DNA from 4 places in the Lentzea sp. NPDC036949 genome. Region 4 is predicted to be linked to each of the others. Evidence: riboswitches for the same ligand, from Rfam matches in the RefSeq annotation. Region 4 holds a riboswitch; each other region holds the start of a gene.
What was found. A riboswitch is a leader RNA that binds a small molecule or an ion and turns the genes downstream of it on or off. The one in region 4 is predicted to bind cobalamin.
Positions count from the first base shown of each region.

Region 1 (4,696 bases), 170 kb from region 4:
CCTGGCCGACTTCTGGCGCGCCCGCTCGTCGGGTGAGGTCGACGTCATCGCGTTCCACCTCGTGACGATGGGCCAGCCGATCGCCGACTACGCCAACGAGCTGTTCGGCAAGAACGCGTATCGTGAGTACCTGGAGGTCCACGGACTGGGGGTCCAGCTCACCGAAGCGCTGGCCGAGTACTGGCACAAGCGCGTGCGCGAGGAGCTCGTGTGGCCGGCGGGCGGGTCAGTGGCCCAGGAAGACCCCGCCGCCGTCGAGGAGTACTTCAAGCTCGGCTACCGCGGCGCGCGGTACTCGTTCGGCTACGGCGCCTGCCCCGAGATGGAAGACCGCCGGCGCGTCGTCGACCTGCTCGACCCGGCCCGCATCGGCGTCACGCTGTCCGAGGAACTCCAGCTCCACCCGGAACAGTCCACCGACGCCTTCGTGGCGCACCACCCGGAGGCGAAGTACTTCAATGTCTGACCCGCAAGCTGTCCTGTGGGACATGGACGGCACGCTGCTGGACTCCGAGAAGCTGTGGGACATCCCGCTCTACGAGTACGCCGAGAAGCTCGGCGGGATCCTGTCGCTGGAGACCCGCGAACGCATGGTCGGCAGCAACGTCCCCACGACGATGCGCCTGCTGTTCGCCGACGTCGGCATCGAACCGACCGACGCCGACATGGCCGACGGCGCCGCGTGGATCTCCCGCCGCACCGAGGAGGTCTTCCGCACCGGTCTGCCGTGGCGTCCGGGCGCTGCCGAGGCGCTGCGCGCGGTGCGGTCGTCCGGCGTGCCGATGGCGCTGGTGACCTCCACCGAACGGTCGCTGACCGAGGTCGCGCTCGACACCATCGGCCGCGACCTGTTCGACGTGACGGTGTGCGGCGACGAGGTGGACGGTCTGAACAAGCCGCTGCCGGAGCCGTACCTGAAGGCGGCGCGGTTGCTCGGCGTGGACGCGGCCGGGTGCGTGGCGGTCGAGGACTCGCCGACCGGTGTCGCCTCTGCGGTGGCGGCCGGGTGCACCGTGCTGGTCGTGCCGTGTGACGTCGAGGTGCCGGCGGGGGAGCGGCGGGTGTTCCGCGACTCCCTCGTCGGCGTCGACCTCGAAGTGCTGCGCGCTCTTTAGAGAGCCGCGACGGGTGCCTTCGCCCGGCGTGTCGCCGGATCGACCAGCAGGCCGAACACCACGCCGAGACCGATGTGGAGCGTGGCCAGCTGGGCGAGCGAGCTGAGGCGGAACTGCCACAGCACGGCCACCGGCATGTCCGCCGGGATCGTGTCCGGCGGCGCGGGGAACGCCACCAGCACCACCGCCACCGCCGCCACGACCGCGAGCAGCACCGCGGTCACGCGGACCGGGTGCGGCTGCGCGGCCAGTGCCGAGGCGAGCCAGCTCGCTCCCCAGACGATCGCCAGACCGGCCACCACCACGCCCAGGTACAGCGCGGTGCGGTAGTTCACCGTGTCCGGGTCGCCCACCGCGGGCGGGTTCGCCGGGTACTTCAGCCACGGCAGCAGCGCCACCGCACCGAACACGGCGACTCCGAACGCGGTGCTGCGGGTGAACGGCGTGCGGTCGGCGAACCAGCGCTTCGACAGCGCGTAGGCCGTGGCGAACACCAGGCCGACGGCGATGCCGACGATCACCACGCCGAGCATGCCGCCCGCGATCTGGACGCCGCGGCTGACCAGCCCCTCCTCGCCGTGCGAGTGGGAGTGGCCGTCACCGGCGGGGGCGCGGGCCTCCTCGACGGCCAGTGCGGCGCGGATGGGGATCTCGGTGACCAGGAGCTGCACGAGCGCGGAGGCGGTACCGGCGATGGCGCCGGCCGCGAGTCCGCGCAGTGCGATCGACCTGTACGTGGTCGTCATCTGCGTGATCAGCGGATCAGTGGCAGGGAACGCCGAGGGCGTGGCGGCCGTCGTGGAAGAACTCGTGCAGCAGCTCCGAGCTCGCACCGAGAGCGAGGCCGTTCTCCTGCAGGACCAGGTAGGTGACGATCAGGCCGAGCAGTGAGACGGCGAAGGCCCACTTGGGCACGCGGACGGCGGACAGGCTTGCTGCAGGGCTCGTCATGACGGGCTCCTCCATACCTCGTGGAAGGTGAAACTCCTTACGGCGCCGCAGCCGGTCTCCTGACTCCCGGATCAACGCTGCCCCCGCGTCTTCCCAGCCCCTCGCGGGACCAGTGACGTGCTCGGCGGGGATCGCTTCCCGGTCACAGTGGCGAGGACCGCGCCGGATTTCCACCGGCTTCCCGTCACTGCGGCGCGTGCACCGTAAGGTGAACGGCGGTTCACGCACAACCGGCCATAAGAGTTGTCGTCTTCATCACTTCACAAGAGGGCAGTCCCCGCACTTCCCACCTGCGGCAACGCGGTAGTAAAGGCAGCACGACCGGCGCAGGAACGCGACCTCGCCGGGCAGGGTGACGAATTCCCCGGCACCTTCGAACGGTGGCGCTGCCATGAGCCGGTTGCCGCGTTCCTCCGCTTCCTCCGCACTCAGCGCACCCGCTCGCACCACCATTTTCAGCGCGCCCGCGATGTTCGACATCGCGTTGCCCCACAGCAGACCGCGTGCCACGGGCACGACCGCGTGGACCGCCTCCACGACCGGTGCGAGCGCCTCCGCCGGGCGCGGGCCGAGCCGCGGGGTGTCGATGCGGACGCTCAGGCCGTTGCGGCGGTGGTGCTGCCACCACAGGTTCTCCGGGCGCACGTCGATCGGCAGGTCCGTCGCGGTGAGCGGGCTGAGCAGCCGCGCGGTGTAGCTGAGGAAGAACAGGCTGGCGGCGACGCGGGGCTCGGCGGCGTTGTAGCGGGCCGCGATCGCGTCGATGGTCTCCCTGAGGGCGGGGCCTTCGAGCAGTGCCGTCCCCGGCAGCCACGAGTCGTCCGGACGGCCCACGTCCAGCGCGAAGAACGGGTTGATGCCGCGCACCTGGCGCAGCGCTGCGAGGACTTCGGCGAACTCCGACACAGATTCACGCTACTGGGTGTCCATGCAGGACAGATCACGTCCACGGGCTGGAACAGAGGTGACCGCGGTGTGGACCACCCGTCCGGAGGTGGGAGGATGTGCCCCCGTGAAGACCTTCGACTCGCTGTTCGCCGAACTGACCGAACGAGCCCGCACCAAGCCGGAGGGTTCCGGCACCGTGGCTGCGCTTGAGGCCGGCGTCCATGCGCAGGGCAAGAAGGTCCTGGAGGAAGCGGGCGAGGTCTGGATCGCCGCCGAGTACGAGTCCGACGAGAAGCTCGCGGAAGAGATCTCGCAGCTGCTGTACCGCCTCCAGGTGATCATGCTGGGCCGCGGCCTGACCCTCGACGACGTCTACAAGTACCTCTGACGGAGAGCTGACCGATGCTGCGCGTAGCAGTCCCGAACAAGGGCGCGCTCGCCGAACGCGCCTCCGCGATGCTGACCGAGGCCGGTTACCGGCAGCGGCACGAGCCGCGCGACCTGACCGTGCTCGACCCGAACAACGAGGTCGAGTTCTTCTTCTTGCGCCCCAAGGACATCGCGATCTACGTGGCGTCCGGTGACCTCGACCTGGGCATCACCGGCCGCGACCTGGCCGCCGACTCGGGTGCCGACGACAACGGTTCCTCCGTCGAGGAGCTGCTGGCGCTGGGCTTCGGCGGGTCCACCTTCCGCTACGCGGGCCCGCGGGGCACCGACTGGACGGTCGAGGACCTGGAGGGCAAGCGGCTCGCCACCGCCTACCCGAAGCTGGTCGGCCGCGACCTCAAACGCCGCGGCATCAACGCCACGGTGATCCGCCTCGACGGCGCGGTCGAGATCTCCATCCAGCTCGGCGTGGCCGACCTGATCGCCGACGTCGTGGGCTCCGGCCGCACGCTGCGTCAGCACGACCTGGTGGCGTTCGGCGAGCCGATCTGCGAGTCGGAGGCGGTCCTCGTGCACCGCGCGGGCTCGGAGCTGTCGCCGGCCAAGAAGCAGCTGCAGGCCCGCCTGCAGGGCGTCGTGTTCGCCCAGCAGTACCTGATGCTGGACTACGACTGCCCGCGCACGCTGCTGGACGAGGCGATCAGCCTCACGCCGGGCCTGGAGTCGCCGACGGTCGCGCCGCTGGCCGACGAGAACTGGGTCGCGGTGCGGGCGATGGTCCGCCGCCGCGACGCGAACCGGGTCATGGACGAGCTGGCCGCGATCGGCGCCAAGGCGATCCTGGCCTCGGACATCCGGTTCTGCCGCCTGTGATCCTGGAGCACGCCGTGCTGGACGTCCTGCCCGGACGTGCGGCGGAGTTCGAGGAGGTCTTCGGCGAGGCGCGGGAGCTGATCTCCGCCTCGCCGGGCTTCCTCGGCCTGCGGCTGTCGCGGTGCCTGGAGGACCCGAACCGGTACCTGCTGCTGGTGCAGTGGGAGTCGGTCGAGGCGCACACGGTCGGGTTCCGCCAGGGCCCGTCCTACGCCCGGTGGTCGGAGCTGCTGCACCGGTTCTACTCACCGTTCCCGGTGGTCCAGCACTTCGAGGACCTCGGCGTCTGAGGTCTGCTCGAAGCGGTCGTACCACCGGCTCACCGCACCGAGGTGCCGCGGCAGGAGCACCGCCACCACGGGCGTGCTGAACGTGCGCACCGACTGCCTCGCGGCGACCGGCACGGCCAGCACCAGGCGGTTCGGCCCTCGTCGCTCCAGCCAGCGCAGGGCGGCCCGCGCGGTGACACCGGTGGCCAG
Region 1 covers NZ_JBVJRA010000005.1:75,323-80,018, reverse strand. The annotation lists gene metH (methionine synthase) at 1-466, shown strand, start outside; gene ACZ7CD_RS15880 (HAD family hydrolase) at 459-1,115, shown strand; gene ACZ7CD_RS15875 (CbtA family protein) at 1,112-1,861, opposite strand; gene ACZ7CD_RS15870 (CbtB domain-containing protein) at 1,878-2,066, opposite strand; cobalamin riboswitch at 2,099-2,273, opposite strand; gene ACZ7CD_RS15865 ((2Fe-2S)-binding protein) at 2,322-2,972, opposite strand; gene ACZ7CD_RS15860 (phosphoribosyl-ATP diphosphatase) at 3,079-3,342, shown strand; gene hisG (ATP phosphoribosyltransferase) at 3,357-4,217, shown strand; gene ACZ7CD_RS15850 (antibiotic biosynthesis monooxygenase family protein) at 4,214-4,507, shown strand; gene ACZ7CD_RS15845 (phosphoribosyltransferase) at 4,463-4,696, opposite strand, start outside.
Region 1: linked by a shared signal. The riboswitch ahead of ACZ7CD_RS15870 (CbtB domain-containing protein) and the one ahead of ACZ7CD_RS16685 (ribonucleoside-diphosphate reductase subunit alpha) in region 4 are both predicted to bind cobalamin.

Region 2 (4,696 bases), on a different contig from region 4:
GTCGAGCCGTACGCGCTGCCGGCGTTCGAGGTGCCGTTCACCCTCTCCCTGGCACCGCACCTGGACCAGGCCCGCGACCAGGTGGTCGCGTGGGCGGTCGAGCAGGGCATGACCGGTGAGGGCGTCTGGGACGAGGCCCAGGTCCGCGGGTTCGACTTCCCGCTGTGCTCGGCGGGCATCGACCCGGACGCGACGGCGCAGGAGCTGTACCTGTCCGGCTGCTGGCTCACCTGGGGCACCTACGCCGACGACGCCTACCCGCTGTGGTTCGGCCGGACCCGCGACCTGCTCGGCGTGAAGACGCAGACCACCCGCCTCAAGGCGTGCATGCCGGTCGACCTCGTGCAGACCGTGGTGCCCGCCAACGCGATGGAGCGCTCGCTGGCCGAGCTCTGGCAGCGGACCGCGGCGCCGATGAACCCGGCCTTCCGCGCCACGTTCCGCCAGACCGTCGACGCCATGCTCGACGCGTGGGTGTGGGAGGTGGTCAACATGCACCACAACCGCATCCCGGACCCGGTGGACTACGTGGAGATGCGGCGCAGCACGTTCGGCTCCGAGCTGACGACGTCGCTGTCCCGCTTCTCGCACTCCGCGATCGTTCCCGAGCAGCTGTGGCAGACGCGGGTCGTGCAGACGATGGAGCGGTCGGCCATGGACTACTGCACGATGCTCAACGACGTCTTCTCGTACCGCAAGGAGATCCAGCACGAGGGCGAGGTGCACAACATGGTGCGCGTCGTCGAGAACTTCCTCGGCGTGCCGCAGAGCCGTGCCTTCGAGCTGACCTACGCGCTGATGGACGCCCGGCTCGGCCAGTTCGTGCGGTCCGTCGAGACCGACCTGCCGAAGATGTTCGACGACCTGGCCCTGGACGCCGGCGCGCGGGCCGGCCTGACGCGGTACGCCGACGAGCTGAAGGACTGGATCGCCGGGATCATCCACTGGCACGAGGAGACCAGCCGGTACGACGAGGCCGGCGCGCTGCCGGTGGGCCGGCTCCCGGTCTTCCACCGCGGTCCCACCGGTCTGGGCACCGCGGCCGCCCGGCTCACCTCCCGAACGCCGGGCTGAGCCCCCGGTCAGCCCCGGTCAGCCACTGACAGCCGTTGGTCAGCCCCCGGTCAGCGCACCCCGCCACGGTGTGCGCATCGGCCACTCCACAGGGGGAGCACCATGACGAACGTCCTCATCTCCGGCGCCAGCATCGGCGGTCCGGCGCTGGCCTACTGGTTGCGCCACCACGGCTTCGACGTCACCGTCGTCGAACGCCACCGCGGCCTGCGCCCCGGCGGCCAGGCCGTCGACGTCCGCGGTCCTGCGCTCGACGTGGTGGAGCGGATGGGCCTGGGGGACCGGTTGCGGTCCATGACCACGGGCATGCGCGGCATGAGCGTGGTCGACGAGGAGGGCACCGAGCTCCACCGCTCCACCGAGCACACGCTGACCGGCGGCGACCTCGCCAGCCCCGACGTCGAGGTCATGCGCGACGACCTGGCACGCCTGCTGTTCGACGCGGTGGAGGGCGTCGAGTACCTCTTCGACGACACCATCACCGCGATCGACGGCACCCGCGTCACGTTCGAGCGGGCCGCCCCGCGGGACTTCGACGTGGTCGTGGGCGCGGACGGGCTGCACTCGAACGTCCGGCGGCTCGTGTTCGGTCCCGAGGCGCAGTTCGTCCGCCACCTGGGCACGAACCTCGCCGTGTTCACCGCGCCGAACTTCCTGGGCCTCGACCACTGGCAGGTGTTCCAGCAGGGCGAGGTCGTCGGCGGCGGGGTCATGAGCGCCCGCGCCAACGCGGAGTGCCGGGTCTACATGGGGTTCTACGGCGAGGTGGACTTCGACCACCGCGACGTCGAGGCCCAGCGGCGGCTGGTGGCGGAGAAGTTCGCCGACGCCGGGTGGGAGTGGCAGACCGCGCTCAAGCACATGTGGGAGGCGCCGGACTTCCACTTCGACGCCATGGCGCAGGTCCGGATGCCGTCCTGGTCGCGCGGCGGCGTCGTGCTGCTCGGCGACGCCGGCTACTGCGGTTCGCCGTTGTCCGGTCAGGGCACGAGCTTGGCGCTCGTCGGTGCGTACGTGCTGGCTGGCGAGCTGAGCGTGAACCGCGAGACCGCGTTCCAGCGCTACGAGGAGCTGCTGCGCCCGTACGTGACGGCCAACCAGGACATGGCGCTGAAGAACCAGGCCAACGGCGGGCAGCCGACCGAGGAGTTCGCCGCGGTCGTGAGCTCCTTCCAGCTCCCCGGCCGCTGATGGCCCGGCTCACAGCCATTTGACTCGGGGTGATCCCTCCCGCACGATCGGGTGGACAACAGCATCCGCACGCCGCGGGGGAAGCCGGTGGAACTCCGGCGCTGACCCGCAACGGTGACAGTCCGAATGCCCGTGGCGCGCGGTGGCTCCATCGACCCGTCGAGGACAGCGGGGCAGGGGGAAGAGCAGTGATCCGGACATCCGCGCTGGCCGCAGTGGTAGCGGCCGCGCTCGTCGTGACACCGGCCGCTCAGGCGGCCGAGCCGCCGTCAGCGGGAACGTGGCTGGCCGGCCAGTTCGTCGGTGGCGACCACCTGGTGAAGGGGCCGGACCTCGTCGACCACGGCCTGACCGCGGACGGCGTGTACGGGCTCGCGGCCGCCGGTGTCGGCCGGTCGACGGCGGTGCGGGCCGCGGCGTGGCTCGCCGAACCCGAGCAGTTCCAGTACTTCGCAGGCGACGGCGAGGCCGAGTCCTACGTCGGTGGCCTGGTGAAGCTCGCGCTGGTCGCGCAGGCGCTGGGCACCGACCCGCACGCGTTCGCCGGTGCCGACCTGCTCGAACGCCTTGCGGCGCTGCGGGAGGAGTCCGGCCGCTACCGCGACCGCACCGACCCCGACTACGACCAGACCAACGCGTTCACGCAGGCGCTGGCGATCATCGTGCTGACCCGCGCCGACCAGCCGGTGGCGCAGCCGGTCGCGTTCCAGGTGTCCACGCAGTGCGCGGACGGCGGGTTCCCGATCTCGTTCGGGCAGCCGGTCTGCAAGTCCGATGTGGACGCGACGGCGATCGTGCTGCAGGCGTTGCAGGCGGCGGGGGAGCCGACGGCGTCCGCGCGGGCGCTGGACTGGCTGGTGGCGCAGCAGAAGGCGGACGGCGGGTTCCCGTCGGCGTTGCAGGGCTCGAACGCCAACAGCACCGGCCTCGCGGTCGGCGCGCTCGTCGGGGGCGGCCGGACGGTGGTCGCGGACCGGGCCGTGGCGTACCTGCGGTCGTTGCAGGTCGGCTGTGCCGGACCGGAGGCCGCTCGCGGCGCGATCGCCTACGACAGCACGGGTTTCGAGGTCTACGGCGCCGTGCGCGCGACCACCCAGGCGATGCTCGGCCTGGCCCGCAAGGGCCTCGCCGACGTGTCGTTCGCCGGTGCCACGCCCGGTGTGCCCGCGGTCGACTGCGCGACCCCGCCGACCACCACGCCCCCGTCGACCACCGCACAGCCGACCGTGCCGCCGACGACGACCGCTCCGGTGACCACCTCGTCGACGGCCACCCCGGTCGCTCCCGCGCCGGCCGGTCCGACGCCCCCGGCCACTCAGCGGCTCGCCGCGACCGGCCCCGAGGAGGCCGTCGCGCTGACCCTGCTCGGTTCCTCCGCGCTGCTCGCCGGCGCCGTGCTCGTCCTCGTGTCCCGTCGTCGGAAGGTTGGTGCGTGATGCGCCGCATCCTCGCTGTCCTCGCCCTGGTCGCGAGCTCGTTCGTCGTCGCACCCGCCTCCGCCGCGGACTGCGCGGGCGTGAAGGTCGTGGTGGACTTCACCGCGCTGGGCGGCGGCGTCCAGACCGGCTGCGCTCCCGGCGACCCGGCCACCGGTCTCGCCGCGCTGACCGGCGCGGGCTTCACGTACTCGTTCGTGCCGCGCCAGGCCGGTTTCGTGTGCCGGATCAACGCGCTGCCGAACCCGTGCACCGCGCCCACGACCAGCGCCTACTGGTCGTACTGGCACGCCTCGCCCGGCGGTTCCTGGGCCTACAGCTCCGCGGGTGCGGGCAGCTACGACCCGGCGCCCGGCAGCGTCGAGGGCTGGGCGTTCGGTGCCGGCACCGCCCCCGGCGCCACCCCGTGACGAGGTTCTTCTGCGTGCTGGCACTGGTGATCGCCGCGGCGGTCCCGGTGCCGGCTCAGGCGGCGGGCTGTGACGGCGTGACCGTCGTCGTCGACTTCCGCGGTCTCGGCGGTGGTGTGCAGCAGGGGTGCGCGGCGGGCAGTCCGGGCTCCGGGGTGGCGGCGCTGGCGGCGGCCGGGTTCAGCTACGCCTACGCGTCACGGCAGCAGGGGTTCGTCTGCCGCATCAACGGCAGGCCGGGCACCGACACCGACAGGTGCGTCACCACCTCGCCCGCCACCGCGTACTGGTCGTACTGGCACGCGCCACCCGGTGGTTCGTGGTCCTACAGCAACCAGGGCGCGGCGACCTACGTGCCGGCCCGCGGCAGCGTCGAGGGGTGGGCGTTCGGGGCGGGGGAGCAGCCGGGGATCGCCCCGCCGGCCGCACCCGCCCCACAGCCACCGGTCCAGCAGCCGCCCGCTCAGCAACCGCCTGCCCAGCAGCCTCCGGCCCAGCAACCGCCCGCACCGCCGCAGGTCCCCGTGACCCCGCCTGCCGGGCAGCCGTCCACCACTGCACCGCCCTCGTCCTCTGCCGCGACGA
Region 2 covers NZ_JBVJRA010000012.1:127,059-131,754, forward strand. The annotation lists gene ACZ7CD_RS30000 (terpene synthase family protein) at 1-1,074, shown strand, start outside; gene ACZ7CD_RS30005 (FAD-dependent monooxygenase) at 1,177-2,265, shown strand; adenosylcobalamin-variant (AdoCbl-variant) riboswitch at 2,334-2,405, shown strand; gene ACZ7CD_RS30010 (LPXTG cell wall anchor domain-containing protein) at 2,454-3,701, shown strand; gene ACZ7CD_RS30015 (hypothetical protein) at 3,698-4,111, shown strand; gene ACZ7CD_RS30020 (hypothetical protein) at 4,126-4,696, shown strand, end outside.
Region 2: linked by a shared signal. The riboswitch ahead of ACZ7CD_RS30010 (LPXTG cell wall anchor domain-containing protein) and the one ahead of ACZ7CD_RS16685 (ribonucleoside-diphosphate reductase subunit alpha) in region 4 are both predicted to bind cobalamin.

Region 3 (4,696 bases), on a different contig from region 4:
AACATCAGCTCGGTGATGCCGGTGTCGTTGGTGACCACTTTGGACGGGACCTCGTCGTAGGTCACCTGCTGCCCGCAGTTGGTGACGGTGACGGGTTCGGTCGCGGAGGTGTCCTGCGCGACCGTGGCGCCGCACCCGGAGACGAGCAGCAGGGCGGCGGTGACGAGTGCGGTTCTCACGGGGTGACCTCCTGGTCGAACAGGAGCTGGGGGGCTCCTGTCGTGGGGTGGGCGACCACGTGTGCGGTGACGTGGAAGACCTTGGCGACGAGCTCGGGCACGAGGACCTCCGCCGGGGTGCCGGAGGCGACCACCCGGCCCTCGTCGAGGACGTAGAGGCGGTCGCAGTACGACGCGGCGAGGTTGAGGTCGTGCAGCACGGTCAGGACGGTGACGCCGAGTCCCCGCGCGAGCGCGAGGACGTCGAGCTGGTGGCGGATGTCGAGGTGGTTGGTCGGCTCGTCGAGCACGAGCACGCGGGGTTGCTGGGCGATGGCGCGGGCGATCAGCACCCGCTGGCGCTCCCCGCCGGAAAGGCTGAGGAAGCTGCGGGCGGCGAGGTGTCCGACGTCCACTGTGGCCAGAGCATCGGCGACGACAGCGGCGTCGCGCACGGGGTCGCGGTCGTGCGGCAGCCGGCCCATCTCCACGACCTCGGTGACGGTGAAGTCGAACTCGACCTGCGACTCCTGGGTCAGCGCGGAGAGGTCGCGGGCGAGGCCCTGTCGCCTGTGGACGTTCTCGCCGTCGAGCAGGACCGCGCCGGCGTCCGGTCGCAGCGCCCGGTAGACGCAGCGCAACGTCGTCGACTTGCCGCTGCCGTTCGGCCCGACGATGCCGACCACCTCGTCGCAGGCGTGCAGCGTGATGCCGGAGATGATGTTCCGCACGGTGACGTCGTGCACCTCGACGCGCATCAGCGGCCTCCGAAGACGTACGCCCTGCGGCGCATCAGGAAGATGAAGCACGGCACGCCCAGCGCGGCCGTGATGACGCCGAGCGGCAGCTCCTCGGGTGCGGCGAGCATCCGCGCGGCGACGTCCACCCACACCAGGAAGCTGGCACCGGCCAGCGGTGCGAGGGCCAGCACCTTGCGGTGGTCGGCGCCCACGACCATGCGCGTGAGGTGCGGCAGCATCAGCCCGACGAACCCGACGGCCCCGCTGACCGCCACCAGCACCCCGGTCATGGCCGCGGTGACGACGAAGAGGTGCGTGCGGAACCGGTTCACCCTCACCCCGAGCGTGGTGGCGGTCTCATCGCCCATCGCCAGCGCGTTCAACGGCCGCGCCTTGGCCATCAGGTAGGCGATGCCCAGCGCGGTCACGACCGTGGCGACCGGCAACGACCTCCAGTCCGCCCCGCCGAGGCTGCCGAGCAGCCAGAACATCGCCGCCCGCGCCGCCTCCCCGTGCGGTGCCTGGAACACCAGCAGCATCGCCACGGCCGAGAACCCGTAGGCGAGCGCGGTGCCGGTCAGCACGAGCCGCAACGGCGTGAGCGCCCCGCTCGACCGCGCGGTGAGGTAGACGAGCGCGGTGGCACCGAGCCCGGTGAGGAACGCCCCCGTCGACAGCGCGTACACGCCGAGCCCGGACAGCACCCCCATCGTCGCGACCGCCGTGGCACCCACGCTCGCCCCCGAGGAGATGCCGAGCACGTACGGGTCGGCCAGCGCGTTGCGGACCATCGCCTGGATCGCGACGCCGACCGCGCTCAGCCCCGCGCCCACGACGGCGGCGAGCAGCACGCGCGGCAGCCGGATGTTCCAGACGATGTGGTACTGCCCGGCGAGGTGGGCGGGCACGGTGCCGCCGGTGACCGCCTGCCACAGCAGGTCGGCGGTGACGCCGAAGGGGACGGAGACGGGGCCGAGCGCGACGCCCGCCACGATGCTGATGACGAGCACGCCGACGAGCGCGCTGATCTTCCCGATCACATGTGCCCTTCCCGCAGTCCACGGCAGGAGTTGGAGTCCTATGTCTGCCGTGTGCGGGCATTCGGGCTCGTCCCCTGGCCGGGGACCTACCGTTGCGGGTCAGCGCCGGACTTCGACCGGTCTTCCCCCACGCACGACTTCGGGTGACCCTACCTGCGCAAACAGGAAGTTCGAAAATTTCTCCGCTGTGATGTCGATCCGGCGGGGTGCCCGTTCGACCTGTGGACGTCAGCGAGCAGGGCACAACGCAGGGAGACCACCGTGAAGTACATGCTGATCATGCGCGCCACCGACGAGGCCTACGCGAACATGGGCGAGCTCGACTTCGACAAGATGCTGGAGGTCGTGGGCGCGTTCAACGACGAGCTGATCCGGGCCGGGGTGCTGCTCGCCGCCGAGGGCCTCGCCGACCCGTCCGAGGGCGTCGTCGTCGACTTCTCCGCCGAACCGGCGATCGTGACGGACGGCCCGTACGGCGAGACCAAGGAGCTGTTCGGCGGCTTCTACCTGCTCAACGTGTCCTCGCTGCAGGAGGCGGTCGAGTGGGCGAAGCGGATGCCGATGGCCGGGCCCGGGTTCAAGACCGAGATCCGCCGCGTGCCGACGATCGACGAGTTCCCGCAGGACAACGAGTGGATCCAGAAGGAGCGCGCCTGGCGCGAGTCCACCGCCCAGCTGTGAAAGTCACGCGGGGACCTTTCGTGCTCTACAAGAGTACGAAAGCTCCCCGCGTGCACTACAACGGTCAGCCCGTGCGGACGTTCGAGGACACGAGGGCGGCCAGGCGGTCGCCGATCGCGTACGTCGCGCCCGGCGACTGGTGGTCGCGGGTCGCCAGGTCGAACGCCACGGACGCCTCGATCCGGCGCGACGCCTCGTGCTCGCCGAGGTGGTCGAGCAGCAGCGCGACCGACAGCACGGCGGCCGTCGGGTCGGCGATGCCCTGGCCCGCGATGTCCGGTGCCGAACCGTGGACCGGCTCGAACATCGACGGGTTGCGCCGCGTCACGTCCATGTTGCCCGACGCGGCCAGGCCGATGCCGCCCGTGACGGCGGCGGCGAGGTCGGTCAGGATGTCGCCGAACAGGTTGTCCGTCACGATCACGTCGTACCGGGCGGGGTCGGTGACCAGGTGGATCGTGGCCGCGTCCACGTGCTGGTACGCCACCGTCACGTCCGGGTGCTGCAACGAGACCTCCTCGACCACGCGCGACCACAGCGAGCCGGCGTGCGTGAGGACGTTCGTCTTGTGCACCAGCGTCAGGTGCCGCCGCGGACGGGCCGAGGCGCGCGCGAAGGCGTCCCTGACCACGCGCTCCACGCCGAACGACGTGTTGAGCGACACCTCCGTGGCGATCTCGTGCGGGGTGTCCTTGCGCAGCAGGCCACCGTTGCCCGCGTACGGGCCCTCGGTGCCCTCGCGGACCACCACCATGTCGATCTCCGGCGGGTCCGCGAGCGGGCTGCGGACGCCGGGGTAGAGACGGGCGGGGCGGAGGTTCACGTGGTGGTCGAGCTCGAACCTGAGGCGCAGCAGCAGGCCGCGCTCCAGGATTCCGCTCGGCACCGACGGATCGCCTACCGCTCCGAGCAGGATCGCGTCGTGCTGGCGGAGCTCACCGAGCACCGACTCGGGCAACAACTCTCCCGTGGCGTGCCAGCGCGCCGCGCCGAGGTCGTAGCGAGTGATCTCGGCCGCCGGAACGACCTCGTTGAGGACCTTCAGGGCCTCAGCGATGACCTCGGGCCCGATCCCGTCTCCTGGGATCACTGCGAGCCGCATCCACACACCTCCCAGGTGTCAGTCCCCAATTGGTGGGACTACTTTCCTCCGCGAAAGGTTACCGGCACCACGGCCGCTCGCCGCATGCCGGACACCCCATCGGGGTGTTATCTCCCGTACTGCGGGACACCCACACGGCCCATTCCGCACTTTCGAGTGTCACTCGATCGCAGGAACAGGGTCGCGTCAAGGGGTGACGCCCGGCAGTTCCACGCAGTAACCCCGCTTTCCCCGGAACGCACGCGGGGACCTTTCGTACTCTCTGAGAGTACGAAAGGTCCCCGCGTGGACTTCAGCAAACGTCGGAGGAGAAGGGGCTAGGAGCGGCCGCTGGCCCGCACGGTGACGACAGAGGCGCGGTCGCCGGTGGCGTTGTGGTGGTTGAGCACCAGCAGGCCCTCGGACTTGTCGAGCTCCAGGGCCTTCGCGTCCCGGTTCACCACGAGCGCGGTGCCCGGCTTCGCGAGGTACGACAGCGCCGCGTCACCGCCGCCCTGCACCCACAGACCCGGCTTGAGCGGGTCGAAGGACAGCGGGCGGTCGATGACGTCGATCAGGCCGTTCGCGTTGCCCGGCGCCACGTAGTAGCCCGTGGTGCCGGCGGTGTACGAGATCCGCGAGGTGTCCTTCGCCGGGTCGATGCCGAGTGCGGTGAGCAGCACCGGCAGGACCGCGACGTTGGTGTCGGCGGTGTTCGTGTCGACGTCGCCCCACTGGTTGTTGACCGCCTGGATGTCGACCTCCAGGCCCGTCTTGAGGTCGACGGTGGTCGCGACCAGCAGGTCGGTGTCGGTCAGGCGCGTCGCGAACGTCTCGAAGTCCGCGACCCCGTCACCGGTGGTGTCGATGTCGATGAACGGGACGGTGTTGACGCCGAGGTTGTACCAGTTGCCCCACGTCGCGACACCGAACGCGAGCAGCGCCTCCTCCGGCCTGCCCTGGGCCTTGGCGAGCGGGGCCGTGGAGGCCGCGCCG
Region 3 covers NZ_JBVJRA010000003.1:78,444-83,139, reverse strand. The annotation lists gene ACZ7CD_RS09870 (ABC transporter substrate-binding protein) at 1-179, opposite strand, end outside; gene ACZ7CD_RS09865 (ABC transporter ATP-binding protein) at 176-916, opposite strand; gene ACZ7CD_RS09860 (FecCD family ABC transporter permease) at 916-1,938, opposite strand; cobalamin riboswitch at 1,974-2,116, opposite strand; gene ACZ7CD_RS09855 (YciI family protein) at 2,200-2,619, shown strand; gene ACZ7CD_RS09850 (3-isopropylmalate dehydrogenase) at 2,684-3,721, opposite strand; gene ACZ7CD_RS09845 (S8 family serine peptidase) at 4,039-4,696, opposite strand, start outside.
Region 3: linked by a shared signal. The riboswitch ahead of ACZ7CD_RS09860 (FecCD family ABC transporter permease) and the one ahead of ACZ7CD_RS16685 (ribonucleoside-diphosphate reductase subunit alpha) in region 4 are both predicted to bind cobalamin.

Region 4 (4,696 bases):
CGCGGTACTTCTCGGCGAACTCGGCGCCGAACGCGTCGTGCAGGTCCGGCACCTCGTCGGGGGAGAACAGCGTCCACGTGCCGCCCGCGCGGACCCGGCGCAGGAACTCGTCCGGCACCCAGTTCGCGGTGTTCATGTCGTGGGTGCGGCGGCGTTCGTCGCCGGTGTTCTTGCGCAGGTCGAGGAACTCCTCGACGTCGATGTGCCAGGTTTCGAGGTAGGCGCAGACCGCGCCCTTGCGCTTCCCGCCGTTGTGGGCGAGGCCGGCCGTGGTCAGGTAGGACTCGTCGGTCTCGACCTCGAGGTCGAACACCTCGGGGACCACCTCGGTCTCCCGCACGTCGCGGACGCGCGAGAACACCATGCCCCGGTGCTCGACCCAGTCTGGCTCGGTGGTCGGGCGGCAGCCGGCGAGTTCGGCGATGCCCTCGACGGCGGGAACCCCGACGTCGAGGTCCTCGCCGGCAGAGGGGATGCCGAGGCGCAGCAGCTGGTAGCGGGCACCCGCGGCGAGCGACCGCGACGTCGTGGTGAAGTGGACCTCGACGCCGCGGGAGGCACCGCCGCTCGACTCCAGCAGGCCTTGCAGGAGCTTCCGGGTCTGGGCGTGCGGCAGGTGGGAGAACCTGCGGGCGATCCGCTTCCGGCGGTCGTCGTCGTAGAGGTCCTCAGGCGTGAACGGGAACGCGGAGGCACCCACCTCGGGTTCGGAGGCCCAGTGGATCCACACGCGGGTGTCGTCGCGGCCGTTCTCCCGGAAGGGGACACCGCGCGCCGACAGGTGCTCGCGGACGAAGTCCAGGTGCGCGTCCAGCCCGGGTTTCCCGGAGACACCCCACCGCACCCCGTCCTCCGACAGGTGCCCGCCACCGAGCAGGACGCCGTACAGACGAGCATCGTCCTCGCTGAAACCGGCGACGGGCACGACCTCCCGCGGAACCACCCTGGCGACGAGGTCACCCTTCTCCAGCCGACCGGCGTCCACCCACTCCGGCCGCACCTCGTCGCCGGCGAGCTGCTTGAGCGTCCGCGCGTTCTCCTGGCCGAGCGGCACGCCCCTGACGGCGTACAACGGGTGTCCGGCGGTGACCCTGAGGGGTGCGGCGGAGTGCTCGACCTCCACCTCGACCATCGGGTCGACCTGGTCGTAGAGCATGACGTCGGTGACCTCGCGGTAGGTGCCGCTCACCCCGAGCACGAGGTCGCCGGCCACGACGTCCCTGATCGCCTTGACGCCGTCGGCGGTGTGGACGCCGGTGTCCGGTGCGAAGCACTGGTTCACGGCCACGGCCGTGTCGTTCGCGATCTTCAGGAACGGCACCACGCCCTGCGACGTGCCGTTGGTGCCCCTGATGTGCGCGCCGATGCCGCGCACCGGCGTCCAGTCGTTGCCCAGGCCGCCCGCGAACTTCGAGAGCAGCGCGTTGTTGCTGATGCCGTGGAAGATGCCGCCGAGGTCGTCGGCCACGGTGGTCAGGAAGCACGACGACAGCTGCGGCCGGGTCGTCCCGGAGTTGAACAGCGTCGGTGTCGAGCACATGAAGTCGAACGACGACAGCAGCTCGTAGAACTCGACCGCGCGGGCGTCGGGGTCGTCCTCCTCCAGGGCGAGGCCCATGGCCACGCGCATGAAGAACGCCTGCGGCAGCTCGTAGCGGCGGCCGTCGCGGTGCAGGAAGTAGCGGTCGTACAGGGTTTGCAGGCCCAGGAACTGGAACCGGAGGTCACGGGACGGGTCCAGCGCCGATCCCAGGCGGGCCAGGTCGAACGAGGTCAGCCGGGGGTCGAGCTGGCCGCAGTCGACGCCGTGCCGCACGAACGAGGCGAAGTACGACGGGTAGCGCTCGGTCATCTCGGCGTGCGACAGCGGGACGCCGCACGCCTCGGTGCGCAGCCGGTCCAGCAGCAGGCGGGCGCTGACGCAGGAGTAGTCCGGGTCCTGCTCGACCATCGCGCGGGCGGCCATGATCGGCGCCAGGGCGAGCTCGGCGTCGGTGATGCCGTGGTACAGGTTCCGCTTGGTCTCGGTCAGCACCGCCTCGGCCGATGCGTTCGGAAGATCGGCACAGGCTTCCTCGATGACCACTGAAAGGCGGTCGGGCACGCTCTCTCCTCGCGAGCTGGGCCCAGGAGGAAAAGCGCATGCGCGCACCGTTCACCGGTGCACACAGCCGCCCTCCCTCGGGGCACCGTGTCGTGCGCGCAGGCTTGCGCGCACCCCGGTGGCAGGTCTTCGGACTCGTGGGCGTCGAACTCGCGCCTACCGGCCGTCGCTTCCCAGGTCTCGCGACCCAGTGCTTCGTTGACGGCTTTCGTTCCCACTCACCGCTGCGGGGCAGTCCCGGACTCGCACCGGGTTCCCTCTTGCCTCACCGGCCCGTTGTCCGGGCCGGTGAACCACCAGTGCGGCAGATACTACATGTGGTGGTGGGTCCTTGATCACCACCCAACATGCGTGTCCCCTGGGTAGGGTGGTCGGCGTGGGTGAGGTTCGGCCGCGGGTCTTCTACGGTGCTCTGCTCAGTGCGGGGCTCGCCTCCGCGTCGCTGTTCGCGGGAGCCGCGGCGCCGGTGACGAGCGGCGTGCTGGCCGGCTGCGCGGTCGCCGCGCTGGTCACGTCCCGGCGATCAGCGCGACCCCGAGGCTGATCATCACGGCGGCGATCACGCCGTCCAGCACGCGCCACGCGCGCGGCTTCGCGAACAGCGGGCTGAGCAGCCGGGCGCCGAACCCGAGCGCGGCGAACCAGGTGATGCTCGCCGTCACCGCGCCGACGCCGAAGAGCCAGCGGCCGGCGGCGATCGACCCGAGCAGCAGCACGGTGTCGAGGTAGACGTGCGGGTTGAGCCACGTCAGCGCGATCGCGGTGAGCACGGGCCGGTGCCGGGCGCCGGTGTCGGCGTGCAGGGCCTGCGGGCGCAGTGCGCGCCGCGCGGCCAGGAACCCGTACCCCAGCAGGAAGAGCCCGCCCACGACCGCGGCGACGGTGACCGCCTGCGGCCACCGGGTGACGATCGCGCCGAACCCGGCGACGCCCACGGCGACCAGGACCGCGTCCGACACGGCGCACACGGCGACCACCTTCGCCACCGCCTCGCGGCGAAGTCCTTGGCGCAGCACGAAAGCGTTCTGGGCGCCGATCGCGACGATCAGGGTCATCATGGTGCCGAAGCCGAGCAGCAGGTCTGTCACGCGGTCCACGCTATTGACGCGTTCTTGATGAGGCCAGCTGAAGATTCTTACGTACCATTAGCGCTCGTGATGGACCTCGACCTGGTGCGCACGCTGCTCGCGGTGGTGGACAGCGGCACGTTCGACGCCGCCGCCACCGCGTTGCACGTCACGCCTTCCGCTGTCTCGCAACGCATCAAGGCGCTCGAACAGCGCACGGGCCGGGTCCTGCTGGTCCGCGCCCGCCCGGTGCGGCTCACGCCGTCCGGTGAGGTGATCGTCCGCTACGGTCGGCAACTGCTGGCGCTCGACCAGGACCTCGGGGCGGCGCTCGGCGAGGACGCGGTCGTGCGGGTGCCGATCGCGGTGAACGCCGACTCGCTCGCCACCTGGTTCCTGCCCGCGCTGCACCGCGTGCCGCCCGAGCTGCGGATCTCGTTCGACCTGCACCGCGAGGACCAGGACCACACGACGGCGTTGCTGCGGCAGGGAGCGGTGATGGCGGCGGTGACGTCGTCGCGCGACCCCGTCGCCGGCTGCTCGGTGCGCAAGCTCGGCCACATCCGCTACGCCGCGATGGCCGCCGAGTCCTTCGTGAACCGGCATGCGGCCGGGCCGTTGAAGTCGTGGCTGCCGGACGCCCCGGTCGTGGTGTTCGACCGCAACGACGACCTCCAGGACCGCTTCGTCCGCACCCTGACGCGGGGCCGCGGCGCGTCCGAGCACCGCCACCACGTCCCGTCGTCCGAGGTCTACGTGCGCGCCGTCGCCACCGGCCTGGGCTGGGGCATGGTGCCGCCGCAGCAGGTGCTCGACGGCCTGGTCGACCTCGCTCCCGGCCGCACGGTCAGCGTCCCGCTGTACTGGCAGCAGTGGAAGCTCGACTCGCCCGCACTCACCGCCGTGGCCGAGGCGGTGGTGGCCGAAGCCGCGCAGGCGCTGCGCTGAGTCCCCGGGGTGGGGCGACGCGCCGCCGAACCGGGCTCGCGCTCCCGGCCGGGAACCTGTCCGGCGCCTGAGAGCACCCTGTCGGCTTCCTGAACCCAGGAACCCCGGGGGTTCACCCGCTCGTTGACCGGTTTGTGCTGATTCCTCGCCTCGCCGCCACCGGCGGTTCGCTCGCGGTCGTCGCGACCGTCGCCATGGTGGGCCTGCTCGACCTGACCGTCGGCGCGCTGCACCGCACGATCAGCGAGTACGCCCTGGGCGACTACCGCCCGGTGTTCGACGTGGCCGTGCTGCTGCTGGTCGCGGGCTCGGCCGGCATCCTCACCGCGCTGGTCCACAAAGGACTGACCCGGTGGCGGTCGGCGGGCTCGGTCGCGTTGCTGCTGTGGTCGTTCGGCCTGCTGCTCGTGGTCGTGTTCCCGAAGACGAACTGGGCGATGGGCACCAACCAGCTCAGCGGCAGCATCCACCGGTTCGGCAGCATGGTCGCGTTCGTGAGCCTGCCGGTCGCGGTCGTCCTGCTGGCCCGGCCGTGGCTGCGCGACCACGTCTGGGGGCGACACGCCAGGTGGACGAT
Region 4 covers NZ_JBVJRA010000005.1:242,654-247,349, reverse strand. The annotation lists gene ACZ7CD_RS16685 (ribonucleoside-diphosphate reductase subunit alpha) at 1-2,104, opposite strand, end outside; cobalamin riboswitch at 2,208-2,417, opposite strand; gene ACZ7CD_RS16680 (hypothetical protein) at 2,481-2,648, shown strand; gene ACZ7CD_RS16675 (LysE/ArgO family amino acid transporter) at 2,614-3,162, opposite strand; gene ACZ7CD_RS16670 (LysR family transcriptional regulator ArgP) at 3,262-4,119, shown strand; gene ACZ7CD_RS16665 (DUF998 domain-containing protein) at 4,254-4,696, shown strand, end outside.